DNA from 4 places in the Paenibacillus odorifer genome. Region 2 is predicted to be linked to each of the others. Evidence: riboswitches for the same ligand, from Rfam matches in the RefSeq annotation. Region 2 holds a riboswitch; each other region holds the start of a gene.

Region 1 (7,681 bases), 2.7 Mb from region 2:
ATTTGTACGATAGTCGTGATTTGCTGAGTTCTGACGATTTACTTCTAATGTTAATTGGCTTTGCGACATCCTTTCTTGTGGCAATGATTGCAGTAGTGACGTTCATCAAACTGATTAAGCGACTTCGATTGGAGTGGTTTGCTCTATACCGGTTTGTTTTAGCAGCTCTCTTCTATTTAATTGTCATACAGTAATTGGATTAATCAATATGAACATCATGGGAAAGAAGCTTTTAAAAAGGGCTATACATCATATCCTGTACAGATTAAACTAGAGGTTCAAAACAAGGGGAAATCACCAAACAAGACAAAGCTCAAGTAGTCTATGAACTAAGGAATGAATTTTCGGTGAAAGCACTTCTACAGCTAGCCATTATCCCTCGTTTGTTTCTTCTACCATTAATATCACAAAGTGATTTTACAAGTGTTTGGGAATATGAAAAACCCCACCAGTTTAAGGTGGGGCTTTTGCTTACCAAGTATTATAGTTCGATTGATACTTAACTTGTTTATTCTCATAGCTCTCATTGGGGTAATCACGTCTGACAGACTGCAAGTAGCCTGAAATTGCAAATGCTGCAATAAGCCCTCCTATAATTCCTGTGATTAAGCTGAATGTTGAAAATCCGAATGTGGCAACTACTCCAATGGAAGACAATGCTACAAGCAATAGACTCAATATTTTCATCTTTATACACACCTCCATTTTGTATATGTAGTAATTTGAAAATTAAGATTGATACGTTACTATATTTGATCGGTTTCGATAAAAATAATAATATTTCAGCAAATCTTTAGACGGGCTTCATACTTATTTAAGCTAAGAGGATTATAGTAATCACATAACCCCCTTATAAAATAGATCTAGACCCTGCCGAAAGTGGTGGGGTCACTTTTTTGCACAGAGTGCATTTATAAATATGGATTTCTCCTTAAATCTACACAAAGAAGCGCCGCCCCTTTTGGAGACGTCGCTTCTTTATAGTAGATTCTATTCTTTTTGCTCAATTCTTGATTTTGGTGATTTTTTTGGCGGTAACTTGTGCAGGGAATGAATCATCACTTACTTCAAAAAATACTTTAATCTCATCGCCTTTTTTATATTTAGAAGGTGCAACTTTATTTACCCAAATGGCTTGAGAGTACTCATTAGATTCGAGCACCTCCTTGTATTCCTTGTTCAAGTCTTCTTCTTTTAATTCGGAAATTACTAAAATTCTTTTATTTTCTACATCTATTGTATGTACAATTCCTTTCAAAACTTCATCATTCTTACTACAGGCGGTGACTAATAACAAAAAAAAAATAAGAGTCCATTTAATAGTAGTACGTGGTTTTTGAATCATGGACCTTCCCCTCTAGTGGTTACGACATTAGTTTAAAATCGGTTGCACAGGCATAGCGTTTAGTACATTACCAATATAAGAATAAACAGCAGCATATCCATTATGACGACCTTTATTGATTCCCCTCGCACGCGGCAGGAACAATGTATCCTGAAATGCTTCCTGATGGTTTAGCCAAAAAACCACCATGATTAAACTAATTCGTACTTATAGTCATGTGCAAATTCTTTGAATGTAATGGGTCTTTTACCAAGTAATATTTGTAAATCGGGCGTGATTTTTTTGGCTAATCCAATTTTTGCAGTGAAGTAAATTCCAATCATAACAGTCACAAATTCTTTTTGAATTCCTTTTGTTAACATTTTATCTCTAAACTGAAGAACTGATGGATTAACATATTTGATTGTTTCTCCTAGCTCTTCAGATAAAATTTCAGCTACTTCATAGTAATCTAGCGCTTCAGTTCCCGTTAACGAGTAACCTTTATTTTCATGACCATTCTCAGTTAGGATTCTAGCTGTTACAGTACCGATATCACGAACATCGATAAAGCTAGTCTTGCCTTTTCCTGCGGGTACATAGATCTCCTTTTCTTTACGTAGCTCTTCCCCATGTTGAGAAATTAAGTTTTGCATGAAGAAACTTGGGCGTAAAAAAGTATATGGAATTCCTGATTTTTTAATGATTTTTTCAATTTTATGGTGTGGAACAATTGGGTTTTTCTCTACGCCCAATAGAGATAGAAACACAATGTGTTCAACTCCGACTTCCTTTGCGATATCTATGAGGGGTTGGAAATATTTTTTTGCGTCAGCTATATGAGGAGGGCGCAGTAAAAATAATTTTTTCACTCCTGTTAACACTGGACGAAAAGAATCAGCATTTTCAAAATCAAAATAAACATACTCACTGTCTTTTCGATGGGAGGCAATTTTAAAAGGTGTTTCACTTTTCCTTAGTTCGTTAACCACTTCACGTCCTACATTACCGGTTGCCCCTGTGATTAGAATCATAAGTCTCACTTCCCTAACTAATATTTAAATAGATCGTTTTAAGCACGTTCATAAACGTGGACATTTCTTGTTCAGAAATATTTTTAAGTGCGTTATCCATGATTTCGTCACTAAGAACTTCTATTTGACTCTTAATTATCATTCCCGAATCTGTAATGAATACAAGATTTGATCGTTTATCATTTGGATTATCTCTAATGTCCAGAAGTCCTTTTGCTTTAAGTCGCTCGAGTATACCCGTTATTGTAGGGCGATCCGAGTAAGTTCGCTCTGCAATCATAGCTGGAGTTGTTCCTTCTAAATGAATAGATATATCTTTTAATACTGCCCATTGAGGAGCTGTTACATTATAAAGTAAAAGTTTTTTTGTTAAGCTTTTTTTCATTTCAAGACTTACTCTTATTAATAACTGTCCTGGGTTGTCCATAAATTAATTCCCCTCTTTAAATAGTTTGCACACTAACTACTTGATTAGTATACAAACTATATTCTCCTTTATCAATTTTAATTATTTTATTTGTTTAAATTGTGGGGAGTTACAGGTGAATGTCAATAATATTGATATTTAGAACTTTTGTTTGTATATAATAAAAATGAATGTTCTTATTTTTAGAGGCGATCAATCATGGAAATGAGTATCGACCAAACGGTTGGGATTATTTATCAAGTCAAGGAGAGCAAGATTACACAACGCGAGATCGAGATCCGTGGCATCCGTGACAAACGTCCAACATAAACAAAGGGGATAAATATCATGCGGTGTATAACAATACGGCAGCCTTGGGCGACCTTAATTGCTCTTGGTGAAAAAGAGTTTGAAACTCGTTCATGGAGAACAGCCTACCGCGGCGAGTTAGGCATCCATGCCGGAATGAGGATTGACAAAAAGATTTGTGAACAGGAACCGTACAAAGCAGTATTGGCGAAACATGGCTATACAGCGAATAATTTGCCTACAGGAGCTATTATTGCTACAGGTCAGCTCGCGGGATGTTATGTGGTTACTCCAGAGGTGGATTTAAGGGAATGGATCAATGGGAACGAATATGATTTTGGCGACTATAGCGAAGGACGTTTTGCCTGGAAGCTTGAAGAGGTTCACTCACTGCGCCATCCAATTCCAGCCAAAGGTCGGCTAAGCTTGTGGGAGCATTCGGATCACTTCTGAACGGCGAATGATATTTTTAATGTAATTTTTATGTGCCTATCAGCTTTTTTTCAGGTTCGAGGTATATATTGAAGACACCAAACACCCCCCAGTGTTTTGTGGTATATCTCTCTCAGGTCTTGCCAACTCCCATGGTAAGGCCTATTTTTTTGTTCACTAATTGATTGGGGGGAGAGTAGAGCGGCTTCTATACAGCTTTATTTAATCTGATACTGTTCTTCGTAACTCTTAAAAGAGGAAATATCCAGCCCTAGGTATCTGCGCATATGGATGGCAGCCTGAGCCGCAACAATGTCATTCAACAGCAGCATTCGTTCGTGATAGCCACGACATATATACTTGGCTTCAATTCCCGTATTAAGTCTGTTTTGCTCATACACCTTGATTCCCCGTCTTCTCATTTCTGCACGAACATCCCTTAGATCTGTTGTAGCTACTGCAGCAGCTGTTCCAAGCACCTCCAGATAAGGGGCGGGTGTTCGTAAGTGTGTAGATAAAATGGCGGAGTCCCGTTCGAAAGCTGATAAAATCATCGGAAGCAATAAATAAGATTTCACCAGCATGTTGTCCCTGCTTTCTGCTCTATGCATGAATCTCATCACCTCTAATAGGAACGTATATTCGTATTCTACCCCGATATTCCAAAAATAATCAATGGTATTTCTAAACAGCTTATCCAATGTGATTAAATTCACAACTAAATAACGAAGAATAAATTATATTAAAATTGTAATAATAAAAATTAATGTATCGGACGTACATAAAGGAGAATTTATGATGGAAAAAGAGGGCAGCCTCCAGCGTGGATTGTTTTTTGGTTTAATTCTGAGTGTTCCCTTATGGATATCCATATTGGGCTATATACAGTTACTTTAAAATTTAATGAAAAACCTTATGCGAAGCGCCTTTAGGCGCTTTTTTTTGTATGGTAATAATGAGCGGAATCATCGAAAGGAATTGATTGACAATTGTGGGTGTCGGGCGCTAAACTGTTATTAATTCAAAAAGTATTAAAAGTCATAGACGGTTATTGGAGAGAATGCTTCGGCTACCAGTTCTGGACTTGCAGTGTAATACATATATATAGTCATGATAATAGCAAACCGTCTGAAAGGGCGGGACGCAAAGTCCAGGAGTCTAAAGTGTCTTAAAGGCACAATGACCGTCCGACTGCCATGAGAAGGGAATTCCACTTCTTTTTGGCGGTCTTTTTTGTTGTTAGGTCCTTTAGAGTTTCTGGTAATTATTCTGATTAATATAAATCATAGTTTTAGGAGGTGTGCCATTTGAAAAGAAGAATAAGACCGTTACTCTCGCTTGTATTAGCTGGGATTTTGACGGTAGGTAGTGGGCTTTCCTCATTAGGAGCTGGAGTTGCTGGAGCTAGTAGTTCTTCTACATTGGGAATTGCAGGGGTCTACAACGTGTTTATTCTAGGGGATATAACAACGGTTTCGGATACGGAAGGAAGGTTTGCTGCTGGAGGTAACGTTAACTTAACCAACTATAGTGTTGGAGATAGGTTGACCGCTGCTGAGGTTTCCTTGACTGACACACTTGTTGTTGGAGGGAATCTTACTTTCAACGGAGGTACTGTTTATGGGAATATCGTGCACGGGGGAGATTTTTCAGGGAATGTAACGCTCCTCAAGGGAGGTACAAAAAGACAGGGGAGTACGATTGACTTTTCAGCCGTAGGTCAGTCTTTGAAGGACAAATCAGCAGAACTTGCAGCATTGCCGGCGAATGGAACAACAGTGTACCAATATGGCAGTCTTACCCTGACAGGTACAGATCCTGCGGTCAATGTTTTTAATGTTCCAGGAGATAACGTCTCTAATACCTATGGAATTACAATAAATGTTCCTTCAGGATCTACAGCAATTATTAATATTGATGGTTCTAACGTAAAAATGAAAAACTTCGGATTTCTACCTAATAACGTGTTGAACAGCAAGAAAATTTTGCTTAACTTTAGCCAAGCTGCGTATCTGGATATGGCAGGCATAGGTGTAATGGGAAGCATACTTGCCCCCTATGCTCATGTTGATTTTATTAATGGTCAGATTAACGGTACTTTAGTGGCGGCTTCACTCAAAGGGACTGGTGGTGGTGAATTTCACCACTATCCATACGATGGTGATGAACCTGGACCAACGCCGACACCAACGCCAACAGTGACACCAACGCCAACGCCAACAGTGACACCAACGCCAACGCCAACAGTGACACCAACGCCAACGCCGACAGTGACACCAACGCCAACGCCGACAGTGACACCAACGCCAACGCCAACAGTGACACCAACGCCAACGCCGACAGTGACGCCAACACCAACACCATGTCCGACACCAACGCCGACAGTGACGCCAACACCGACGCCAACGCCTACGTCAACACCAACAGTGACGCCGACACCGACGCCAACACCAACACCGACACCGACGCCGACAGTGACACCGACGCCGACACCAACACCGACGCCAATACCAACGCCGACGCCAACAGTGACACCGACGCCGACAGTGACACCAACACCGACGCCGACAGTGACACCAACGCCGACGCCAACACCAACACCAACGCCGACGCCAACAGTGACGCCGACGCCGACACCGACACCGACACCGACACCAACACCGACGCCAATACCAACGCCGACGCCAACAGTGACACCGACGCCGACAGTGACACCAACACCGACGCCGACAGTGACACCAACGCCGACGCCAACACCAACACCAACGCCGACGCCAACAGTGACGCCGACGCCGACACCGACACCGACACCAACACCGACGCCAACAGTGACACCGACGCCGACAGTGACACCAACGCCGACGCCAACACCGACGCCAACGCCGACAGTGACGCCAACGCCGACACCAACGCCAACACCAGAAGCAACACCGACACCGACGGTAACGCCAGAGGTAACACCAACTCCAGAGGTAACACCAACGTCGACACCAGAGACTTCGGTGTTCCCGACACCAACGCCATCATCCGTAATTGGCACTATAGTTCTTGCAGAAGATCCTGTGCCGCTTGGGCCTGTAGCTTCGCCGACACCAGCGCCAGTACCAACACCGTCGAATAGCACAGAAGTACTTGTTGATGATGATGAGATCCCATTAGGTCCGGTACCGGCAGTGACACCAACGCCAACACCAACACCTGATGAAATCATCGTAGTGGACGATACGATCCCATTAGGTAAGCCGCCTGTGAAGGAATTGCCAAAAACGGGTGAATCAAGTCCTGCACCTTACTATGTAGCAGGTTTAGGTTTTGCACTTATCGGATTATTAATGAGAACCAAGTTCTCCAAAAAGAATAAATAATAAACGGTAGAGCAACATAGAGTCGCTTTCGGGGGGTGTCCTGATGGCGGCTCTATTTGTATGTCATGATTGCGATAGTTTGGTGCATTCTAAGTAGATGGTATACTCTTGTTGCAAAAGAAATGAAGAGGGGATGGCGAAGGTGAATTGATATGGTTCATTATTAGCGCTGTAATCATCATAGGGATTCTAATCTATGTGGGATTTTTCTTCTATGGTATTGCTATTAAACGAGCGCCAAAGGTATTTCTAAGTAATAATCCTAATCTGAAGGCTGATCCTCCGGTTGCCGGAGCTTCTTGGGGGGAGGGGAAGGATTGGGTCTCTCGCCAGAGCTTCGAGAATATTGAGATCGTATCTGCAGATGGACTTAAACTAAGAGGTTTCTTACTCCAATCTAATCGTGCTGCGGGACGCACAGCCATTCTAGCCCACGGTTATTCAGGTAAAGCAAAGGATATGGGGGCGTACGCCAAAATCTACTACGAGAACTTAGGCTTTAACATCCTAATTCCCGATGCAAGGGGGCATGGAGATAGCGCAGGGGATTACATTGGTTTTGGTTGGCCGGAACGAAAAGATTATTTGCAATGGATTGAATACATGATTAAAAAGACTGGGTCTAGTGCTCAAATTGTGCTTCACGGTGTTTCTATGGGCGGTGCTACAGTGCTAATGACCTCAGGGGAAGATCTTCCGCCGCAGGTAAAAGCTATTGTTGCGGACTGCGCTTATACCTCAGTAAAAGCACAATTATCTTACCAACTACGGCGCATGTATCGTTTGCCAAGTTTCCCTTTCGTTCAAAGTG
Region 2 (7,681 bases):
CCAATGCTCCTCATCCGTGTTCATGCTCTCCAACACCGCCTCTGTCCTCATCCAGCCCGGAGTAAGAGGAATAACTGCAATGTTGTCCTCTTTAAGCTCAATCGATAACCCGTAGGCCATGCGCACAAGTGTATTTTTAGAAAGATCATAATAGAAGTTTCCGAGATATTTGTAATGATCCCAAAAGGTTGTGTGGATGATTAGACCGCCAGCTTTTGCCTCGCGCATTAAAGGTATGGCGTAATAATTTGTTACCAACTGTGCCCTCACACCCGCATTAAACATATTGTCCCAATGCGCTGTTGGAAGCTCCCAGAAAGACTTCTGCTCAATAAGTAAATCGTTGCCGCCCCATACATTGTTGACTAAAATATCAAGCCGCCCTTGCTCTGAAGCAATCTGGCGAATGACCGTCTCTGTCTCCTGATCTTTTGTATGATCACATCGTATGGCGCTGCCGGACCCTCCCTCCGCTTTTATTTCCCTAAGCACGTTATCAATGCTCCGCTTGCTTTGCCCTGTGCCAGAGGCCTCTGTCGTTCTGCCCGTAATATAAACGAATGCACCTTTCCTTGCCAGCTCCAATGCAATTCCTCTACCAGCACCTCTGCTGCCTCCGGTGACCAATGCTACTTTTCCTTTTAAAGTCATGTTCTCAATCCTTTCTACATTTGTTTTTCTCTAAATGTTCTATATTTAATCCTTACCTTATATAAGTATAATTCTTTAATATGACATCAACTGACATATATAATATAATAATTAATTAAGAACTGACTAACATTTATTAGGAGGAGGCATGTTCCCTTAATGAGAGCCGATCGTTTGTTATCCATCTTACTTTTGCTGCAAAATCGTGGAAAGATGACGTCCCGTGAGCTAGCCCAGACCTTAGAAGTGTCTGAACGAACTGTGTTTAGAGATATGGAAGCCTTATGTACAGCAGGAATACCGATTCTTGCCGAACGGGGACGCGAAGGGGGCTGGATGCTCACGGAAGGATACCGAACCTCGTTAACGGGTATGAAGCCCTCAGAGATTGCTACTCTGCTGCTGTCCGCAGACTCCTCGATTTTAAAAGATCTGGGTATACAAAACGACTTTTCTTCTGCCGTACTCAAGCTGGAGGCTGCTTCGCCATCTAGGACGAATAATCCAGCCAGTTACCTAAGCCAGCGCATCCATATTGATGGTGCCAGCTGGCACCCTTCCGACGAGACCTATCCGTTCCTATCTATCCTGCAGGAAGCTGTTTGGGAAGATCGTAAAGTAAAGATCACTTACCCACGGAATGACGAGACGAAGGAACGTTTTATTGAACCTCTTGGGTTAGTCGCAAAACGTGGAGTTTGGTATGTAGTGGCACGAACCGAGGATGAAATGCGGACTTTTCGCGTGTCAAGATTAATACAAGCTGAAGCAACTAATGAATCATTTGTCAGACCTGAGACTTTTGATTTAAAAAGCTACTGGGAACAGTCGACTTTAGCTTTTAAAGCAGCTCTGCCAAAATATGTAGTGAAATTAAAGGTGAATGAGTCTATTCTTAAAGAATTACAACGTGAAAGATATGTAACTATAACTTTAGTAGAACCCTCTGCTAATACTGGGTGGATGAACGTAGAGGCCGAGTTTAATACTATAGAATCTGCCTGTCGTATCGTACTCTCTTTTTCTCCTTCAGTTATTGTTTTAGCTCCTACCGAACTAGTAGGGATGGTAAAGTCTGCTATTAAAACAATTTCCACAATATATGAGGAATTTTGACATGAATTCTAAATATCTACTACTTAAAGAAGATTTATGACACTTCTCTATAGACCAATGACCTATAAATCCCCTATAATAACACCATTACATAAAATTTAATAAGGGGGACATTTTACCAATGAGCTGGATGCACAAACTTCCGTTAAAACAAAGAATTGTTGCCGGATGTTACCTCGTTGCCGCACTGTTTGCTATTCCTGTCTTAGTTACGTTAATGATTCTAGGTCAATTTCTCGTAGGAATTATACTAGTAGTTGTTCTTGCAGGTCTGACTTTACCTGTTGCTCGCTTCGTGGAGAGAACGCTTACATCATCTTTTGATGATATTGCTAATGTATCTCACAGTATTTCGAAGGGGGATTTCACTAGCAGAGCGGACGAAAATGGTTCAATGGGTGACGTAAGCCGCTCCTTTAACACAATGATTGATAAGCTCAAGAAGATTCTGACCGATGCATCGCAGATCACCCGTCAAGTAATGGATGCAAGCCGCGGAATCGAAGATAAGAACCAGAACCTGAAAATTGTTATGGCACAAGTAGCCTCTTCTTCTACCGAGCTCGCTCTTGGTGCAAATGAAATATCTACGGATATCGCTGATATGACAGAATCCATTAAAGACATTGAGACCAAAGTATCCAATTATACGAACTCCACCAAAGAAATGAACAGACGTTCAATACATACCTTAGAACTTGTTGAGCAAGGGCGCCAATCCGTAGATACACAGGCTGAAGGCATGCGTAAAAACATAGAGGCTACACAAAAAGTGGCTGATACTATTGAAGCTCTCTCACAAAATGCCCGCGGGATTACGATGATCACCAAGACCATCACAGAGATCGCTGAGCAGACCAACCTGCTGTCACTCAATGCCTCCATCGAAGCTGCTCGTGCCGGAGAGCATGGTCGGGGTTTTGCCGTTGTCGCTCAAGAGGTTCGCAAGCTTGCTGAGGAATCTACGGCTTCCACAAAAGAAGTATTCGGTTTGGTCCGCAGCATTGAGTCAGATATTAAACAAGCCATCGATAATATCGCCATCAATGAAGAGGTTGTGCAGGTTCAGAATGAAATGATCACTCAATCTGCCCATATTTTCGCACAAATTGTACAAAGCGTGCAGTACATTACCGAGCAAATCTCTTCATTCTCTGCGGAGAGTGATCTTATGCTAGAAAGTGCCTTGAAAATTTCCAGTGCAATTGAGAATATCTCAGCAATCACCGAAGAAACCGCTGCAGGCACTGAAGAGGTATCGGCGGCTATGAATGAACAGATTAATGCCCTGCAGTCTGTTGCAGAAGAAACGGAAAAAATGACCCAGGCCGTATTTAATCTGCAAAAAACCATTCATATCTTTAAATTCTAGTTCAAAACTATCAACTGCCACCTAAGCTGAGTCTTAGGTGGCAGTTTTTTTCGCGAGGCAAAACTTCATCTCTTGGACAAGACTTTCGTCAAATTTCGAGTTTTTTTAGCGGATTATGTTGACAAAAATTAATGAGGAATATATTGTAAAGGAAAATTATTCTTATCAACTATAAATTAATATTGGCAAAATCCTCGAAAGAGGATGACGCAAAACCATGGATCTACAGCCTCATTTTTTCGTTTGAGGCCATGATTGCCAGGTTGCAGAGGAACCAGGACGGCTGAACTATTGTTCAGTCTTAGCGGCGCCTTATGCCACCAACCTGTGCTTACTATAGAGCACAGGTTTTTACTTTTTGAGTATATTGATCTATCGTATCTATTCGGTAGATTAATAACTAATATATATCAAAAAACTTGTGAGGTGTTTCTTTTGAAGACAGTCGCAGATTACATGGCGGAAGCACTACGTAACCTAGGAGTCACCCATTCTTTTGGGATCATTGGCAAATCGATTTGTCCAATAGTTCTAAAGATGGTCGATTACGGTATTGAATTTATTCCCGGCAGACATGAAGCAAGCTCCGGATTCGAAGCAGCAGGGTATGCGCTGAAAACGGGTAACCTAGGCGTAGCATTTGGTACTTCTGGTCCTGGTGGAACTAACCTGCTCACAGCAGCAGCTCATGCGAAAGCTAACAACCTACCTGTCCTGTTTATTACTGGCCACCAATCCATTACAGAGCTTGGAATTCCTCAATGTCAGGACTCCACCTCTTTTCTGGCTGATTTAGCTGATATGTTCAGACCTGCCACCTTGTTCAGTAAATTGGTTGAACGTGGGGATCACTTTGGTACTATTTTTAATCATGCGATTTCTGTGGCCCTGGCCAAACGGGGTCCTGTTCATCTTTGTATTCCTTTTGATGTACAAACTGAAGTATTGGAAGAATGCAATATTGTAATCCCAGAAAGAGAGTCTCTAATTAGTCAAGCTAATATCGATAGAGTCATCGATGCTATTCAAGCTGCTAAGAATCCTTTGATTATTGCGGGTAAAGGAATTAACCGCTCCGGAGCACATAAAGAGCTTGTTCAACTCGCAGAAACTTTTAATATTCCTGTAGTAACATCTCCTGGTGGAAAAGGGGCTATAGTCTGGGATCACCCGCTCTATCATGGTCCTATTGGCGTTGGCGGTTCGACCCACGGGGATGATTTATTGAATAAAAGCGATCTGTTTATAGTGCTTGGATCACGTTTAAGTGATATGACCATCTGTAATCTTAAACGGGAGAATCATCCAGCAACTTTAATTCAATTTGATATTGATCCAAGCTTTGTCGGAAAAATCCTATTGTCCAAAACGATACCGGTCACTGGGGACCTGCGCGATAATTTGGTGCACTGCCTAAATCATATTGACCCAAGCACAATCACCAAACGCGAGGCTTTGGCCGATGCTGATTATTCAGAAGAGCTTCCAACCCTCAAGAATCTTTCACTGGCTTCAGTAATGAGCACTTTAAGTGATTTGATCCCTTATAATAATTCAATTTTCGTTGATGATGGAAGCCATGGATTCCACGCTGCAAAATGGTACAAGGTTAAGAAACCGGGCAGCTTTGTTTTTGATGCTTATTTTGCTTGCATGGGTAATTCGATCGGCATGGCTATTGGTGCAAAAGTTGCAGCTCCTGAAGAAACTGTCCTCTGCATTACAGGTGATGGTTGTTTCATGATGCTCGGCACTGAGATTAACACCGCTGTCTGCAAAGATATCCCTGTCATCTTTATCGTGGTCAATAATAAGCAACTAGATATGGCTCTTAAGGGTATGGAGAAAACCACAGGTCGTATCGATGGAACTCTATATGAAGTACCAATGGACGCCGTGAAATTCGCTGAATCTCTAGGTGCTAAAGGCTACAAATGTGAGACTGCGGATGAATTCACAGCTGCAATTAAAGATGCGGTAGCTCTAAACCATGTTGCCGTTATTGAACTACTAACAGACCGTGATGAAGTCCCTCCGACTGCACACCGTACTTTGAACCTAAACTAGGAGGCTAACCATGAAGGAAAATATCAACAGTGGTCTCAACCACTTCACGAATCTATCAGGAGACTATGGCGCAAAAGCACTAGCTCCAATTAAAGACCACTTCCCTGACTTGGCTGAATTTATTATGGGGAATGCCTATGGCGATATTTTTCAACGTAATACTATAGCCCCTGACTGGAAGGAAATCGCAGTCATTTCATCTTTAATTTCAATGGGTCAATTCGAACAGCTGGGTGTTCATTATGTTATGGCCCTTCGTGTTGGAGTCACCGTAGAACAGCTTAAAGGCATTCTATTACACTTAGTACCCGTTATAGGGGCACCTAGAATCATCACAGCTTTTAATATCCTGCTTGCAACCATAGAAGAAATCCAATAACCCAACAGTTCGACAACAATATACAAAATTCGACTTTATTATTGCATGCACTTGAAAAATATGCCTATAATAGAGTCGGAATATCCCAATACTTGCTGTATAGTGTCGAATTTTGACTTTTATAAAACAGCTAAGTGGATATATAAAGGGCTGGATATTGCAGTCGAACTGTTTTGGACAAATTCAATCTATGGGAGAGATTTAGGCATGGGAAGTTTCGTTTTGAAGACAGACACTGCAAATAAGGTTATTAACATTGAGTTGGATGGAACATTTTCTGAAGAAGATGGTCTAAAATCTATTCAAGCTTATCAACAAACTATCAATCCAATTACTCCAGCTGACTATGAACTAAAAATCGACTGCAGAAAGCTAAATGTAACTGCACCAGATGTGGTACCACTTTTAGAAAGCTGCTTTGTAATGTTTAAGAATGATGGTTTTGTAAAAGTAAATCTAACGCTAGAAAATAACCCGATCCTCAAAATGCAGCTTTCCCGTCTTGGCCGTAAAGCTGGACTCGATAACATCGAGATCATTTCTGCGGTTACAGTCTAGATCTTTTAATCTTAATATGTAGGCCACATTTTACTGCTTTCCTGGAGGCGTATTATGACCGGAATTCGTATTAAAGGCATTGATATCTATCATCCCAGCAATATAGTTGGTAACGACTTTTTCATTAAGCATTTTGACGAAAGAGGCATTGATATTAGAGGTCTATTATCCGCATTAGGTCGTAATGCACGGTATAGTATTAAGGATGCGGAGGAGAATTCCCTTACGATGGCTTTTGAGGCTGCCCGGAATGTTCTGGAGAAAAGTGGTCTCACAGGTGCCGATATCGACCTTATTGCCTATGCAAGTCAAACTCCTGAGTATATCTTTCCTACCAACTCATTAATGATTCACCGTTTGATCAAAGGCGCATCCCATACGATCTGCATTGACAGCAATGCTAATTGTGCGGGTATGACGGCTTCAGTGGAACAGGTTAGCCGTCAGATGCAAGCGAATCCTAGGATTAAACGAGCGTTGGTAATCGGCTCCGATTATGTTACCCCTCATGCCGATAAGAATGATCCAGTCTACTACGCTAACTTCGGTGATGCAGCGGCGGCAGTCATTCTTGAACAAGCTGAGGATGTAGTCGGTTTCATTGACTCTATCTACCAAACGGATCCTTGTGTTTGCGATAAATCCAAGTTCCCGTGCGCAGGCCTGGCTAAACTGGGTAAACAAGGTGTAGCGGCTGGAGAGTTTAATGTGAAGTTTATTCCTTTTGATGATTCCATTTGCATAGATGCTGCTTCTGAGTCTATTCGTACTCTACTATCTAACAACAATATCGCGCCTGAAGCCATTAAAGCAGCCTGCTTCTCACAGTTTTCATTGCCTAATATCTTAGAGATGTGTGAGAAAGTCGGTATTGATCGCAATGTAGCGGTATACATAGGGGATGAATTCGGATATACCTCTACCAGCAGCCCATTTATTGCTCTACATAAAGCTGTAACTACTGGAAAGATCGAACGTGGTGATAAAGTCCTGTTCTGGACAGTGGGCGCCGGTTGGCAAAATGTAGCATTTGTTATTGAATATTAGGAGCTATATAACAAAAAGCGGCAAGCTAGGGATTCACCTAAGCTTGTCGCTTTTTGTTATAAATATGAACGCAACATCAGGACTTACTTGCAAAGGTGAGCCCCTTTTCCGCAAGAGCACTCCGCAGTAGAACGATCGCCTTTGGCCCCAATCCATGTAGCTGCAGAAGCTCTGCCTCCGTAAGCTTGCTGAATTGTTGAAGCTGAACATATCCAGCCCCATGCAGGGCTCGAAGCGCCGGCTTAGATAGTCCGCCCGGCAGATCAGATTCGGTTCCGTTAATCATAGACATATACAGCCCCTTTATCACTGATATCCTTCATGCTTCTCCCAACCCATGGTACGCGCTACAGCGTCCTTCCAGGCGTTGTAACGACCTTCCCGCTCAGTTATACCCATCTCAGGCGAGAAGACCCACTCAGCCTTGTTGAAGCTCTCTAGCTGGGCACGTGTCCAGACTCCGGACGTTAATCCGGCCAGAAGCGCTGCAC
Region 3 (7,681 bases), 2.6 Mb from region 2:
TGCAATTAAAGTTCACCAATAGCTGTATATAGGTCGTTTAGTTGTATTTGATACAGTTATTACTGGTTAGATTAGTGGAAATAGACGTTTTTACGGATTTTAGTTGTAGAGAATGCAATTAGAGAAGAGGATATGAGCGGATCAGAAAGATATAAGTGTATAAAATACAGTTAAATCGTATGCAGGGAAGGCAGCAAGTCGATCCAGATATAAAAGAAGGTATCCCCAAAGCGAGAGCTGTAGGGATACCTTCTTTATATTCTTATGTCGTCGAAAAGTCGAAGAGCGTTAGCCTTCTAACAACAGTGCTTCTGGATCTTCCAGCAATTCCTTCACTTTGACGAGGAAGCTTACCGCTTCAGAGCCGTCAACGATCCGGTGATCATAGGAAAGGGCGATGTACATCATTGGACGGTTTACGGTTCTTTCTTCGTCCAGCGCGATCGGACGCAGTTGGATCTTATGCATCCCTAGAATACCCACCTGTGGTGTATTCAGAATCGGTGTGGATAACAAGGAGCCGAATACGCCACCGTTGGTGATGGTGAATGTTCCGCCTTGCAGCTCGGAGAGGCTGAGCGTATTGGCGCGTGCTTTGGAAGCGAGCTCGCCAATTTGGCGCTCGATTTCCGGGAAGCTGAGCCGATCCGCATCACGGACTACTGGAACTACAAGTCCTTCTTTCGCTGCAACAGCAATACCGATGTCGTAGAATTTCTTAACGACCAGATCTTCACCGTCGATCTCGGCGTTCAGCAGTGGATAGGTTTTAAGCGCACCGATCACGGCTTTGGTGAAGAAGGACATGAAGCCTAGTCCAACTTCATGTTTCTCTTTAAATGCATCCTTGCGACGCTTGCGGATGTCGAGGATCGCTGTCATGTCCACCTCGTTGAAGGTGGTAAGCATGGCCGCGGTCTGCTGCGCTTCGACCAAGCGGCTGGCAATCGTGAGCCGTCTGCGCGACATGCGCTTGCGCTCCACGTTTTTGCCCTCGTCCGGCGTGGCTTTGCTCGCTGCCGGCTTCGCTGGCTCCGGCTTGCCTTGCGGCGCCGGAGCTACCGGTGCAGCGGCCTGCGGCGCTGCTGCACCATGACCGGACACATCGGCCTGACCAATCCGGCCGATAGGATCACGGGCGCTAACCTCGCCGAGGTCGATGCCGCGCTCCCGTGCCAGCTTGCGTGCGCCCGGCGATGCCAATGCAGCGTGGCTGTCGCCACCTGCTGCAGGCACTTCGGGCGCGGCTACAGGCGCGGCGGCTGCTACTGCGTTGCCGCCTGCCGGAGCCGCTTTAGGCGCTTCGGCTTCGCTTTCAGCGGCCTGCGGCGTACTGCCGCTTGCGGCTCCAATGATGCCGATGGCTTCGCCAACGGCTACGTTCTCGCCCGCTTGACGCAGGATGGTGGAGATGACACCCTCCACCTCTGCACTAATTTCCAGATTGACTTTATCCGTTTCCAGCTCAGCGAGCACATCGCCTTGACCTACCGTGTCGCCTTCTTTAACCAGCCATTTGTAGATGGTTCCTTCGGATATGGATTCTCCCAGATCGGGTACTAAGATTTCTGACACAGGCCGTTTCCTCCCCAAACATAATGGTTTACGCTATTGTGATACCGTCCTCTTAAGAGGACGGTACAGCCGCTTGTACGTTCGAATTTGATTTTAGGGCTTCTGTTACAATTCTACGTTGTTCGAAGCTATGCACATCTGCATAACCACTGGCCGGGCTGGAACGTTCCGGACGGCCGATATATCTTACGCCGGCATTCTTTGGTGCGATGGCGCGTAACCGAGGCTCACTATAGCTCCAGCCGCCCATATTTTTCGGCTCTTCTTGCACCCAGACAATTTCCTGAAGGGAGCTGAAGGAGTTTAAATGTTCGCTTAACTCTTGTTCCGGGAACGGATAAAGCTGCTCTAGGCGAAGAACATGCAGCCATGACCAATCCTTATCCTGTGCTGCTTCCAGTTCTGTTTGGATGTCGATAGCGACTTTACCGCTGCAGACTACGAGCCGTTTAACTTCACTTGGTTTCTGGCCAAGCAAAGATTCAGCTAATACAGGCTTGAATTGTCCTGAAGCCAGCTCGGTTCCGGCAGAAGTGCTGCGCGTATTCCGAATGAGACTTTTCGGCGTCATAATGACTAGCGGTCTAGCATCTTCCTGCCCGCATAACGCTGCTTGGCGCCGCAGCAGATGGAAATATTGCGAAGCGGTAGTCAGATTAGCGACTGTCCAGTTCTCCTCAGCGGATAGCTGCAAGAACCGTTCCAGCCTACCGCTGGAGTGCTCAGGTCCCTGTCCTTCGTAGCCATGCGGCAGCATGATGACGAGATTGCTGCGCTGTGTCCATTTGGCGCGTCCAGCCGCAATGAACTGGTCAAAAATAACCTGACCCGCATTGGCGAAATCACCATACTGTGCTTCCCAGATTACGAAGGTTTCCGGTGCGAACACATTATAACCATATTCAAAGCCTAATACTGATGCCTCTGACAATGGACTGTTGTATACGCCAAAGGAGGCACGGGAATCGCTTAGCTGATGTAGCGGAGAGAATAAATCTCCTGTTTTACTGTCGTGCAGCACCAGATGGCGATGTGCGAAGGTTCCGCGTTGGGCATCTTGACCGCTCAGTCGGATGGGCGTCCCATTTTTCAAAATGGTAGCGAAGGCTAACGTTTCAGCCAGTGCCCAGTCGACCTTTTCACCCTCATTCAGTGCATCTTTACGACGTTGTAAAATGCGCTCCAGCTTCGGATAAACCTGGAATCCAGCTGGAACCGTCAACAGTTCACGATTGATCTCCTGCAGGCTGGAGATGGATACCGCTGTAGTGTTTGCCGCTGCGCGGTCCGTTTGTAGAGGAATGAAGGCTTTGGGTTCTTTTTTCTTATGATTGCCTTCCTTCATATTATCGTACGCACGCTGCAATACGCTTTCTGCTTCAGCATTCATCTTTTGCACGTCTTCGGCGGTAAGAACCTTTTCGTTTTTCAGTCTCTCTGCATAAACCTTGTAGACGGTCGGATGATTGCGAACCTTGCCGTAGACAATAGGTTGTGTGGTTTCAGGATCATCCATTTCGTTGTGACCATGACGGCGGTAGCCGATGAGATCAATTACGAAATCTTTTTTGAATTGATGGCGGTATGCGCTAGCTAAACGTACGGCTGCTACGCAGGCCTCTGGGTCATCAGCGTTGACATGGACTATCGGGATTTCATACCCTTTGGCGATGTCACTCGCATAATGCGTAGAACGGGAATCTTCACTTTCAGTCGTAAAACCAATTCGGTTATTAACAATGATATGGATCGTCCCACCATTTTGATAACCTTGAAGTTTGCCGATATTAAGCGTTTCTGCAACAATTCCTTCACCTGGAAAAGCAGCATCACCATGCATCAGCACCGCCATAGCTTTACTGGTATCAATCTTCGGCAGTCCTGCAGTGCTCCGATCTTCTTGTGCGGCACGAGTGAAACCTTCCACGACAGGATTGACGAATTCCAAGTGACTTGGGTTATTCGCTAGTGTTATTCTTGTGCGTACGGTTTCTCCTTCACGGACAGCACGGTCTGCACCGAGATGGTATTTCACATCACCTGTCCAGCCATAGTTAATGCCTGTGGAGCCTTCGGAAGGGAAAAGCTCCTTGTTCGGAGAATGATGAAACTCTGAAAATATGATATCATAAGGTTTGCCCAAAATATGTGCAAGAACGTTGAGGCGACCGCGATGCGCCATGCCCATCAAAATATGCTCTGCACCGTCATGTGCAGCAGCGCGTACGATTTCGTCTAACATCGGCACAAGAGCATCATTGCCTTCAAGACTGAAACGCTTCTGACCTACAAAAGTCTTGTGGAGGAAGGTTTCAAATTGCTCTACCTGAATCAGGCGGTTCAGGAGCTCTTTGCGTTCTGTATTATTCAGGGGTGCTGGTGAGCTGGTGGATTCTGCCTGTCTATTTAGCCATTGCAGTTCTTTTTCTTCATGCACATGCCCGAATTCATAGGCGATAGTCTTGGTGTATGCCTGACGCATACGTTGCACGGCATCCCACCCGGTATGCACATCATTCGGCGCATTTTCCCATATAAGCGTGGCAGGCAGTGCAATCAGGTCTTCGCGGGTCAGCCCATAGGTTTCAGGCTCAAGATATTTTGCCATGGGATTCTGATCGCGTACCAGCGGATCAATTTCAGCGGCCATATGGCCATATATACGAATATTGGCGATTAGCTTGGAAGCTCTTACTGCTTTTCTAAGCCATTCGGTGTCTCCCGAGATGCGCGGCTGAGGAGCCGGTTCGCTATCCGGAGTTAGGGGAGGGGGTCCCGAATTTGTAAAAAGCTCGCGATAATTATTTTCTACGGTGGAGGGATCTTTCACAAACTGTTCATATCTTTCTTGAATGTAGCCTAAATTGGGTCCGTAATACTTACTCCAAATGGATTCGTTATAGGGCTCTTTGGCTGCCATGAATACATCCTCCTTAACGGATGAACTCCATACGTGACATTTTGTGTCAACGCTTACTGGAGCTGTGATGATTGCGGTTTCATTTCTCATCTTATTGTGCTACTTTCAGCCACTGTAATCAATTCATTCTTTCGTCCAATACGTTCGCAAAATGGTATAGGTTAGCTTGTTCTAATGAAAAGAAGGGTGTTTCTTCTCATTACCCATTCTAAAGGCCTATTAAAATGATTCTATTATCCTTATTTTTAACTATTAGGTCAGTAAATATTTATTTTGCTAGTACAATTTATTTTATGTAACGGACGAGTATCGTGATAATCGGACAAGATCTTTGAAAAAAAATCTTTTATTTTTCGTTTTTAAAATAGAAAGTAACCAGGAATCGACACACTTTTCCGCTTTCTTTTTGTATAATGTTATTGCAGATAGTAATTTTATAGTTTTTTAAGCAGATCCTTTCGTGAAAAGGGTCCAGTAAAAGGTAAACTTGCCGAAAGGCAGGGGCACAAAGTCGCGGGTCTAAGGTAGAGATACTATGACAGCCGGATTGCCTGGGGACGTAAAATCTTAGGGGGAGATTTTTTGGAAAAGTCCAACCAGGGTAGCAACAGAGAACAGCAGTTTATTGATCTGGATCAAGAGTGGGTACATTTATTATTAGCAGCTAAGAAGGCTGGCATTAAGGCAGATGAAATCCGCCAGTTCTTTCATGAGAAAACTGTGCAGATCGTGCAGTAATACATTAGAGGGGTTACATATCGAAAAAGGGCACAGCGGTTCTTCGCTGTGTCCTTTTTCGATATGATTTAGTAGAAGAGAGGATCGTACCAGATTAGTAGGAAGTATTAATCCTTTTGATCGAGCTTCCATTTCTGATAGTCCAGAAATTCTTTGAATTCGCGTTTGCTAATGCCTGAGTCCATAGCTTCCTGCACCAATCGGAACCATTCCGAATCTAAATGTGATTCCTCTGCATCATTTGGTTCTCCATAGAGTAGGGCATGAATGGATACCTGAAGCGCGTCAGCGATCTTTTCGATAAACTGGATGGATGGATTGGATTGGATGTTTCTCTCCACGTTGCTAAGATACGACTTAGCCACATCTGCTCTGTCCGCAAGCTCAGATAGGGAGAAACCCTTGTCTAGGCGGAGCTGCTGGATACGTTGGCCCATATTCTGTGGCACTATGCTGACGCCCCTCCGTAATTTTTGTTATTAGTATAGCAAATATCAATAAATCGGACAAAGTTTATTGTAAAGAGAAGAGCAGCAATCTGCTTATCCGTGGCCGGATTCAGGATCTGCTGCTCTTCGAGTATTTTATTAAATTACTTTATTGATCTTAGTAGTCTTTTTTCGCACCTTGTTTAGCTACGAAATCCCAAGTCAGTGTTAAGCTATCGCCTTGGAAAATATTTTGATCTTGGTTATTTTCCACAAATTCGAATTGGACGGAGAAGCTGTCATTGGTACCGGCTTTAATACCGGATGCTTCGGTAAAGAGTTGATCCCAACCTGTATTTTTTACGAGATCCGGATGCTGACTTTTTAAAGCAGCAAGTGTAGTCTCATAAACTACATTTTCAGGAGAGACGATAGGTACCCCTTTATCATTATTTCTAAGGAATTTAACTTTAATGAACTCGGCTAAATCCAAGTAGTTATCTCCTTTAGCATCCGTGATTTGAGTCGATGTATTCAGAATGATAGATCCGATATCGAGCGAACCATCGTTTTTCAATTTGAAGGATTTAGTTACAGTATCACCTGGTTTCAGGTTAGGAATATTAACGATGACAGAAGGGTCGGAGTTCAGATCGAGTGTACCCGCTGCGAATGTAGCTGTGCTTTGCGCAGTGTCGCTAAAGTATGCGAAGGTTCCTCCGCCGATTAATGATAAACCCAGTGCTGCAGATGCTACGCCAAGACCCAATGTTTTCTTGATACCCATAATAAAATTCCTCCTCAAATTTGTGTTTGAATTTTTTATAAAATTTATATATTGTATCTTCCGGTTCGTAAGCGGAAGTGGACAATCAACTTAGGGCTGTGTTTCTGTTGGGGACGGTGAGGCTGGCAGTAGGGCAGTATTTTTCTTTTCTAATGCAGCTACAGCCTTCCAAGAGGTATACAGAGCATAGAGCAGAAGCATCAAGCCAGGCACGATCATGAGGACTACACTTCCAGCTTTGGAAACCGCGAAATTCATAGCGTAACCGACATAGGGTACAGTGACCCCGGTATACTGAGCTACAACATTCGCAGAACTGGTTGGGTTCATGTCGGGTGCGTCGTTGTTATCGCCTTTAGTGCGATAAACAGCTTCACCAGTAGCGTTATTGACGGTCGCTTCTACAATCCGGTGAGTAATGAGCAGATTATCTTCGTTCCTAAAGGTGATGACATCGCCTGGTTTGAAACGATTCATATCCCCTCCGGGTTTTAATGCGACAATTGAGCCTGTCTGAATTCCTGGTTCCATCGATCCTGAGAGTACGGTTTTGATCTCATATCCGAAGAAAGCAGGTTCACCACCGGAGGCCTTGGATAACACTACGGCTGCCACCAGCAGAATAAAGATCACAAGCATTAAGCTCGATAAGGTATTATTGATAATTTTTTTAATTCGCATCTTATTCTCCACCTTTCTCAGGTTGAGGGTCCGAAGGAGCTTGGGTTGCTACCGGCGGGGTAGTCGTACTGTCTTCCGCCTTTGGCGTCTCTTGTGGAGCCTCTTGCTGAGGAACATCTTTTGGAATTGTGAGCTCTTCACCAATTTCCGGCTTAACCGGGTCAGTGGCTGGGGCTTCAGGTTGTTCTTTATTTGGGGCTTCCGGAGCAGCTTCACCTGACGTTGGAGGGGTTGCCTCAGCTTTCGCTTTATCCTCGGCTTCTTGTTGCTTTTTCTCCTCAGCCAAACGTTCTTCTTCCTTCTTCGCTTCTTCTTCTTTCTTTGCTTGCTCTTCTTCTAGCCGAGCTTTTTCAAGCTCTTCTAGTTTTTGCTCGCGAGTCTGACTGATCATTTGGAGTTTATCTTGAAGGGTAGTGATACCTGAGGTTGCCGATTCTTTAAGGTTAGTCAATTCGGTATTTAGAGCTTCATAAGTGGAGGTGAGGTCGCTAGAGATCACGCCATCTGGTTGAGTGAAGGTAATCAGGAATGGCAGCGGCTGTGGGAACTCTC
Region 4 (7,681 bases), 2.0 Mb from region 2:
CGGATACTTGGCTACTTTCGCTTTTGTCTCAGGATTCACAGTGAAGCCATGTCTGGCAAAATAGCTGCTTAAATCTAATCCCAGTACTTCGGAGGAGAACTCCACCAAATACTGCTGCTTGGAATTGTCACCGTTGGGAAGGGTGACCTTCCGCTCCCGATATAGCTTGGTCAGCTCTGTCCAGTATCCCGGATGTGCCAGCTCCAGCTGCCAATAGGCTCCGAGTTGTGCAAATAAGCCCTGCTGATTCATTACCACTTTATTTTCTTCGAGGACATATTTATAGATATCTGATTCATACGGTATACGATTATCTATCGAATTCGCCGCGACAGACATAAACATAGACACCATATTATTAGTTACTTCGCCATATTCCCGTTCACCCATAGCCAAGCGATGCCCAATTTCGTGATTCAGTCCCCAGCCCGGATAAGCTTTGTTAAAATCACCTAACATGGTTCCTACTGTTCCAAGTTGGATCCCTGTATGATCTCCCGCTGCATACATCGCACCATAAGGCTGCATCAATCGAATATTCTCACGAATTAGCTTGGCATCATGAATCTCACTACTGCCATCCAAGCCATAGAAGGTAAAAATGCTTTTCATCCAGGTGTCATACCCAGTTACGGTATCCAGCGGGTTATTTCCTTGCGTAATAAATTTGTTGTATGCTTCAGTCGCAGTTCCTGTAAAAATAACATGATCGCTGGCCATTTCTACCACATCGATAAGTTTGCGATCTTGAACATTTGGATGAGCCGCTTTATCTTCGTCCAGTCTTTGTTTGTATGTGATTAAGAAGGTTTTGAATTGCTCTGGATCCGTGGTCTTGGTCATAAAAGGAATCTTTTCTAAACCTTCGAAGCGGATCAGTGGCGCCTTCCCTTGCTCCTCAGCTGTATAGGGATTTACGATATAAACGGTGCCGCCCTTAGTTACATCATGAGCATAAGCACTAGTCGTTGCAATTTCAGGTACAGTTATAGTGTTCTTGCCCGCACGCAATTGTACGCCCCTAGCCCAACTATTCCAAGCTCCCTCTTGTTGAGAAAAGATCAAAGAAGGCAACTTATCACCCGAAGCAGCATCCACATAAACATTGATGGTCTCGCCAGGCATTGCCGCAAGTCCTGTAGGCTGGTTGTTCGTGCCGAAGCCTATTCTCAGGTTTTGCTGAGCATGTTTATTCATATCTCCACGCTGCTCGGCCTCTATGATGGTACCTTCGGTTTGAACCTCGCCATTAACCAGCTTCTTAGCTAGTTCCAATGAATCTTTAAGGATTGGATAGAGCGGATGTACTTTTGCCGCTTCCTCCAATTCATTGATTTTTGCAACGTTATTATAAGCAGACACAACCGCACTCATCGTTCCATCTGTGAAAATACCATTTACAGCTTCGCTTACTTTATCTTCTGTATAAAATCTAAATTCAGCCGCAAAAGGTCTGTTAATATTAGCTTTTGTGAACTTAAATTTTAATCTTTTAAACTTCGTCGGTTCGAATTTAAATTCCAGAAAATCATTGGTACTAATCGCGGTTCCGCTAGATACAAGTTGGAAGGTCTCTCCTTTACTCGTCTCTGATGCATAGATTTCAAAAGCCTCTGGGAATCCTTTGCGGTTATCTCTAGCCAAAAAAGCCACTCTGTCCAGCACTTCCGCTTGCGCTAGTTCAAACACGACTTCATTCGTGAAGCTTGCATCATTGTTTTTGTTCGTTTCCCAATGCGTAGTGGGCTGGTCATCCAGCATATATTCAGGCTTCGTACCTGGGTAGCTTCCACCGTTCACCGTTACTTTTGATACGTTTGCATTTGGCATTCTATAAGCTTGGCTATAGGCATTTTCATAGGCTGTACCATACCCTTTTAGCTTCGAAACCTTGGCTGCTGTTACCTCTACCTGATGGTTCTCCAAAAGGATCTTTGCATTCTCTATCTCTTCTTTAAACTGCGCATACAGTGGATGTGCTTGTACTTCATTTTCTAAAGCTGTTAATTTCTCTGCCGTATCAAAGGCTGTACTAACTTGGCTCAAGGTATCATCTGTAAATAAATTTTTCATTTTAGCAGAGACACTATCCTCTTTATAAAAAGAAAACTCAGCTGCACTCGCCCAATCCTGGTTTGCTTTTTTGTAGACAAATTTAAGTCTCTTAAAGGCCGTAGGTACAAACTGAATCTCCACTACATCACCGGTTGAGCCTGTATATTCCCCAGAAGACACGAGTGTGAAATCGCCCGCATCTGTAGTGGAGCCATAGATATCAAATTCTTGAGCAAAGCCTTTACCCTTAGCACCGGATTGCCTAGCGGCATATACCATTCTATTTAATTCAGCGGACTCATTGAAAACAAACACAACCTCATTCGTAAACGTTGAACTATTCGGTTTGCCAGTCTCCCAATGCGTGCTCATATCCCCATCCATAGCCTTAGCTATAGGTGAGCCTGAGTAGTTGCCACCGTTATTTGTGATGGTTTTAATATTTGCTGGATTCATTCTAAAAACCTCATTATAGGCATTTAGAACATCCTTGCCGTACAGCTCAAACGGAATAACCGAAGCGTTGCTTAATAAGTTGACCTTACTTTGCGCGACTGTTTTTGTTACCTTTACCTTGCTTGCCTCACTTGCTAAAGCATAACCTGCCTCACTCGAAAAACTGGCCAACATGGCCGCCGATGTAGCGATCGCAATCATTTTCTTCATCTCTTCTTACCCCCAGATGTCATATGAATCTCTCCAGTGCCCAAAAATGGGCACAAAAAAAACTACCCCAAAAGAGTAGCTTGATTGCGTATAAAGTCGCCTAAAAATTAAGACTTAATTTTTATTAAACCTTAACAAGCATAAACGCCTTCGGCGTCCTTATAAGGACGGTAAGCGTTTAAGCGAGAAATATAAGATATTAAGTATAGGTGTATAACTTATACTTTCTTATATTTTAACAAAAAGCGTTACACACTCTTTGGCAGCTGGCTGACAATAGTTATGATAACCTTAGTCCCTATAGCTTTGCGTCCCTACATTTCCATAGGTTTGCCTATGAAGTTTCGAATACATTCAAAGAGTAACATAAGCCTAGATCTGATCGCATGATTAATTGGTATGAAATGAGTATAGGTAATTGCAATTAGTTTTTCTTATGTGATAGATATTATTTATCGAATATTCCGGAAGAGAATGGGATCCTTTAGGACTGGAGGTCTACTTAACTCCCCGATCCGAACAAACGCCGGAACCAATTCCACACATCGCCCGTGATGGGAATTAATCCGAAACCATGTTCGCCAACTGCGATTACACCATATGCCCATTGTCCGATAGCTATGGCACCCCCAGCGATCCTGCCTATCGCTATCGCACCAAACGCCGTATCCCCTATGGCGATGGCCCCCAACGCTTTTTCCGCGATTGCGATCGCTCCTACAGCCACTCCTGCAATCGCAATCGCTCCCACTGCGAAGCCAAGCCAGCTAAGTGCTATTGCTCCGATCGCTAACCACATTCCCAGTGATATTGCTCCTAAGGAAAGTACGCCCACGCTTATCGCACCTATGGAAATCAATCCGACAGCTACATCTCCAATAGCGATTAAACCAACGGCTGTCTTTACACGGGGTTTACTTCCATGACCATACTTTTGACCTGAGTATCGCCCTAAATTACTACGAATACTGATGACCGGAAATGAGGGAGAAGGCCATTGATAATCAATTTCTCGTCCATCAAAGCCCCTAGAATCCGCCCAGCGCGTTACAAATTGATGCCATTTCATATCCATCCCGTCCCCCTTTTCAAATTACCTAAATTATACAACCCCGGGGGTTGGCTGTACTCAGACTCTGACCTGAAATTCATCTCATCCTCTGGACCGATATATACTCATTAGGATTACTGTTTGGGAATAGGATCAGGCTTTCCAAATAAATATCCCTGAAACAACTGATAACCACTCTGCTTAAGCCATTCAAAGTCCTCTCTAAACTCCACACCTTCTGCTAAAGGAACAGATTGGATTTCTAAAGCCTTTTCTAAAAATTGTTTAGCTATTTTCTGTTTGTTCGGATCACTGGACACGCCTTGAACATATTTCATATCTAACTTCATGTAATGAGGTTTAAGCTCCAATAACATCTCGATTGTGCTGAAGCCTTCCCCAACATCATCTAAAGCGTATTCAAATCCCCGATCCTTGTAATATGTTAAAATAGCTTTCAAATGAGCGAGATCATCCACTTTCTCCGTTTCAACAACTTCAAAGACAAAAAGAGAGGGATCGACACCTAATTGATTAGCCAATTCAACCGTTGATCTTAAGCAGAACTCTGGAGCGTAAATTGATGTAGGGATAAAATTAATAAACGTTTTTTTATTTAAGGGCGCAGCATATTTTACGGCAGTCATTCTACATAACCGGTCTAAAGCATATAAACGCCCACGATTCCGTGCTGCCGCAAAGATCTCATTAGGATAGATAAGGGATCCATCTTCTTTTTTAAATCTCGATAAAAGCTCGTATGCAAAAATCTCTTCCCTTACGTTCACAATCGGTTGGAAGTAACAAGTAACAAGACCCTTAGTGATAACCTCATCAATCCACTTCATATCCATTACAGTAGACATCTCGGATAGAGGTCTCCATGCTTGGTCATCTATACGAAATTCAATTTTCCCGGACTCCATATGATCGTTACAGAAATCTAGAAGATCTCGCGCTTCAGCTTCCTTAATCGTAATCACATTTTCTTCTAACTTATGTATCGTATTACTTCTACTCAAGTGATGAATAACCTCAGGTAAAACCCTAAGATTAAGCTCACCATGAGGCTTGATTTGAAAATTCAGCTCTCTTACTACACAATGATTACAAGCCATATTCATAACCCCTTTAATAATCGATTCTCTGAAAAAGATCCCGGAACGGCTCTTCTCAATCGAAATCCGTATACTCCAGTAAATATGTCGCGTCTAACACGGTGATCTGCTGATGTTGAATCTCAATAATCTTTTGCTCTTGCAGATCTTTAAGCACAAGGGTAGCCGTCTCCCTTAACGTTCCGATCATATCCGCGAACTGCTGATGGGTCAATCGAAGATCAATCCTCTGTTTGCCTTGCTCCTCTACTCCAAATCTTTGGTATAGTCTTCTCAGCGTAAATATCGCACGCGCTCTCGCATCATGAAATTTCATTTCATGTAATAACCGATTCGATAAAAATAAACGGTCCATTTGCAGCAGCATCAATTGCTCCTTAATCAACGGGTAATCGGCAAGCATCTGCTTAAAAAGCTCATGTTTAATCTCAAATAATACAGTATCATTCATAGCCACCGCAGACAGCACTCTTATATTGGAGGGATGGATCACTTCCAGATCGCCAAAGAAATCGCCTTTTCCAAAAAGATCTACGGTATGCTCTTTCCCTTTCGTGGTAGCGTACACCCTTATAATCCCCGAATAGATAATGTAGGCATAATCCCCCGGATCTGTTTCTGCAAACACCAGGGTCCCCTTAGAATATGCCTTATAAGTGAATAATCCTGAGACCGCCTCGATCTTCTCCGAGGGTAAACCTTGAAAAAAGCGAGTGCCAGTCCAAAAAGAAGCTTCCATCTCATTATTCCTTTCTAACACATTCCATAGTTTTGTATGCCAACATACTGATAATAAATCATCATCCTGTTATATTCTATCGTAACGTTGTCACATAGGCTTGATGCCAATACAAATTACAAAGGAGATCCATTCATGAAATATAATTTTGACGGAAAAGGACTTATTGAAACGCCAGATGTCGTGTTTGAGAGCAATCCGCTACTAGAACTGAGCATGTACAACAATCATATTAAAGAGATTCCCGATCAGCTCTTCCTTCATGACGAATTAGAGGTACTTAATTATGCGGGCAATGAAATCGAACAGTTATCCGAGAACATCGGTCGCTTAGTTCACCTAAGAATGCTGGATTTAGGCCATAATCGGCTGAAGGTGTTGCCGGAGAGCATTGGCGGATTGCAGGGGTTGGATTCTTTTCTATACCTAAGCAATAATCAGTTCGAACAGCTGCCGGAGCAGCTCTGTATTCTCCAGAAACTTAAGTATCTGAACGTAACAGATAATCATCTCAAGCAATTGCCTGCCCGTATAGGCGAAATGAGCAGTCTGATTGAATTGCGGCTTTATTATAATCAGCTAGAATGTTTACCTGATTCGATCACACAAATAAAAGGGCTAAGAGAGATCCATCTCTATGGTAATCAACTGGTCATGTTACCAGAACATTTGGGTGCTATAGAAGAACTTCGGATACTTGATTTAAGTGATAATCGAATCACTAAGCTGCCTTCATCTATCGGTAATTTAAGCAAGTTAAGAAGACTGAACCTTAGAAAAAATAAACTTAATCAGCTTCCTGAGGAAATAGGTCAATTAAGCAGCCTTGTTGAGCTTGATTTAAGAGATAATAATCTGCAAGAAATCCCGGATTCGATTCTACAACTTGGACGATTAGAGAAACTGGATTTAAGATGGAATCACAGCTTAAGAAGAACAGAATTATTAGAGCAATTAGAGCAAAGAGGATGTATCGTTTATAAATAACAAAAAAGCCTCCGATTAAAGAAGCTTTTCACTCAAATCCATAATATGCGTAACGCGATTTCTCCCCTGTTCTTTCGAAGCGTAAAGCGCATGGTCAGCTTTTTCCAGAAGAGTGATGTCTGTATCGGTTGCTTCAAAAGTAGCTATGCCGACGCTTACCGTAACCCTGCCAATCTCCCAAGTGGAGCTGGCAATGAATTGCCGCAAATTGTCCGCTATAGCCTTGGCATCCGATGAATCTATATTAGGCAGCAGAAGGATAAACTCCTCACCACCATACCTAGCTACGATATCTTCTTTACGAGATTGGGATTTCAGGATACTCGCCAATTTCTCCAGGACATAATCACCCATCTGATGACCGTAGGTATCATTCACATTTTTAAAGTGATCAATATCTAAAATACATAATGAAAAAGGCGCCTGATCACGGTGATACGCTGCAATCTGCTCTTCCAGCTTTTCTTGCAGGAACCTTCTATTCTTTAATCCAGTAAGCTTGTCTGTAGTAGATAGCTCTACTAAAACGGCATTCATCTCCAGCAATTCAGCTTGCTTTTGCTCGATTTCAAGGTGGATTTGTTTGAGCTTTGCCAGCGCCTGATCTTTTTCCCAATAGGCCTCTTCTATTTGCTTCTTCGCAGATCGTAACTCTAGCTCATAATCAATACGTTTGCCCATCTGTACGAGAATACAATCAATGACCTCTACACCTTCACACTCGAGGCGTCTACCATTTAACAAGTAAGGGACGGCTTGTCCCTTGCTGTCCTTCAAATTGATAAATAGCTCTTCTACATGTCCATTCAGATTGATAAAAGGATAGAAGTATGAATGAAAAATAAGCTTGTTCGCCGTAGACATGATAGATTCAAAATGTTTATTTACCAAATCAACCTGCTGATATCCCATCCCATCCAAAAAGGTTTGATTCACATTGAGGATCATTCCTTCATGGGTAATGGAAACATATCCGCACGGCGCATATTTTAACCGGTCATCCATTGTCTAAATATCCTTTCAACACCATAATCTTCTCCATCTCACCTAAGATACTCATTAATC

What was found. Region 2 has a riboswitch for cyclic di-GMP ahead of PODO_RS20270 (thiamine pyrophosphate-binding protein). Riboswitches for the same ligand answer to the same signal wherever they lie in the genome.
Region 1: linked by a shared signal. The riboswitch ahead of PODO_RS30860 (choice-of-anchor A family protein) and the one ahead of PODO_RS20270 (thiamine pyrophosphate-binding protein) in region 2 are both predicted to bind cyclic di-GMP.
Region 3: linked by a shared signal. The riboswitch ahead of PODO_RS30840 (anti-repressor SinI family protein) and the one ahead of PODO_RS20270 (thiamine pyrophosphate-binding protein) in region 2 are both predicted to bind cyclic di-GMP.
Region 4: linked by a shared signal. The riboswitch ahead of PODO_RS29020 (NPCBM/NEW2 domain-containing protein) and the one ahead of PODO_RS20270 (thiamine pyrophosphate-binding protein) in region 2 are both predicted to bind cyclic di-GMP.

What each region holds. Positions count from the first base shown of each region.
Region 1 is NZ_CP009428.1:543,615-551,295, forward strand. Features, by position in the region: gene PODO_RS02345 (undecaprenyl-diphosphate phosphatase) at 1-194, shown strand, start outside; gene PODO_RS30855 (hypothetical protein) at 472-687, opposite strand; gene PODO_RS02355 (DUF3221 domain-containing protein) at 1,004-1,345, opposite strand; gene PODO_RS02360 (SDR family oxidoreductase) at 1,537-2,358, opposite strand; gene PODO_RS02365 (MarR family winged helix-turn-helix transcriptional regulator) at 2,372-2,785, opposite strand; gene PODO_RS02370 (ASCH domain-containing protein) at 3,113-3,526, shown strand; gene PODO_RS02375 (YhjD family protein) at 3,724-4,221, opposite strand; cyclic di-GMP riboswitch class I at 4,614-4,704, shown strand; gene PODO_RS30860 (choice-of-anchor A family protein) at 4,813-6,870, shown strand; gene PODO_RS02390 (alpha/beta hydrolase) at 7,018-7,681, shown strand, end outside.
Region 2 is NZ_CP009428.1:4,632,263-4,639,943, forward strand. Features, by position in the region: gene PODO_RS20255 (SDR family NAD(P)-dependent oxidoreductase) at 1-651, opposite strand, end outside; gene PODO_RS20260 (helix-turn-helix transcriptional regulator) at 811-1,767, shown strand; gene PODO_RS31745 (methyl-accepting chemotaxis protein) at 1,889-3,139, shown strand; cyclic di-GMP riboswitch class I at 3,314-3,410, shown strand; gene PODO_RS20270 (thiamine pyrophosphate-binding protein) at 3,566-5,206, shown strand; gene PODO_RS20275 (carboxymuconolactone decarboxylase family protein) at 5,217-5,585, shown strand; gene PODO_RS20280 (hypothetical protein) at 5,688-6,143, shown strand; gene PODO_RS20285 (ketoacyl-ACP synthase III) at 6,198-7,190, shown strand; gene PODO_RS20290 (helix-hairpin-helix domain-containing protein) at 7,267-7,482, opposite strand; gene glpK (glycerol kinase GlpK) at 7,497-7,681, opposite strand, start outside.
Region 3 is NZ_CP009428.1:422,978-430,658, forward strand. Features, by position in the region: gene odhB (2-oxoglutarate dehydrogenase complex dihydrolipoyllysine-residue succinyltransferase) at 289-1,575, opposite strand; gene PODO_RS01855 (2-oxoglutarate dehydrogenase E1 component) at 1,628-4,495, opposite strand; cyclic di-GMP riboswitch class I at 4,966-5,050, shown strand; gene PODO_RS30840 (anti-repressor SinI family protein) at 5,078-5,233, shown strand; gene PODO_RS01860 (helix-turn-helix domain-containing protein) at 5,341-5,670, opposite strand; gene PODO_RS01865 (TasA family protein) at 5,840-6,448, opposite strand; gene sipW (signal peptidase I SipW) at 6,539-7,129, opposite strand; gene PODO_RS01875 (hypothetical protein) at 7,131-7,681, opposite strand, start outside.
Region 4 is NZ_CP009428.1:6,645,166-6,652,846, forward strand. Features, by position in the region: gene PODO_RS29020 (NPCBM/NEW2 domain-containing protein) at 1-2,721, opposite strand, end outside; cyclic di-GMP riboswitch class I at 2,980-3,066, opposite strand; gene PODO_RS29025 (hypothetical protein) at 3,224-3,796, opposite strand; gene PODO_RS29030 (EAL domain-containing protein) at 3,907-4,890, opposite strand; gene PODO_RS29035 (Crp/Fnr family transcriptional regulator) at 4,946-5,629, opposite strand; gene PODO_RS29040 (leucine-rich repeat domain-containing protein) at 5,765-6,616, shown strand; gene PODO_RS29045 (sensor domain-containing diguanylate cyclase) at 6,632-7,621, opposite strand; gene PODO_RS29050 (alpha/beta fold hydrolase) at 7,660-7,681, opposite strand, start outside.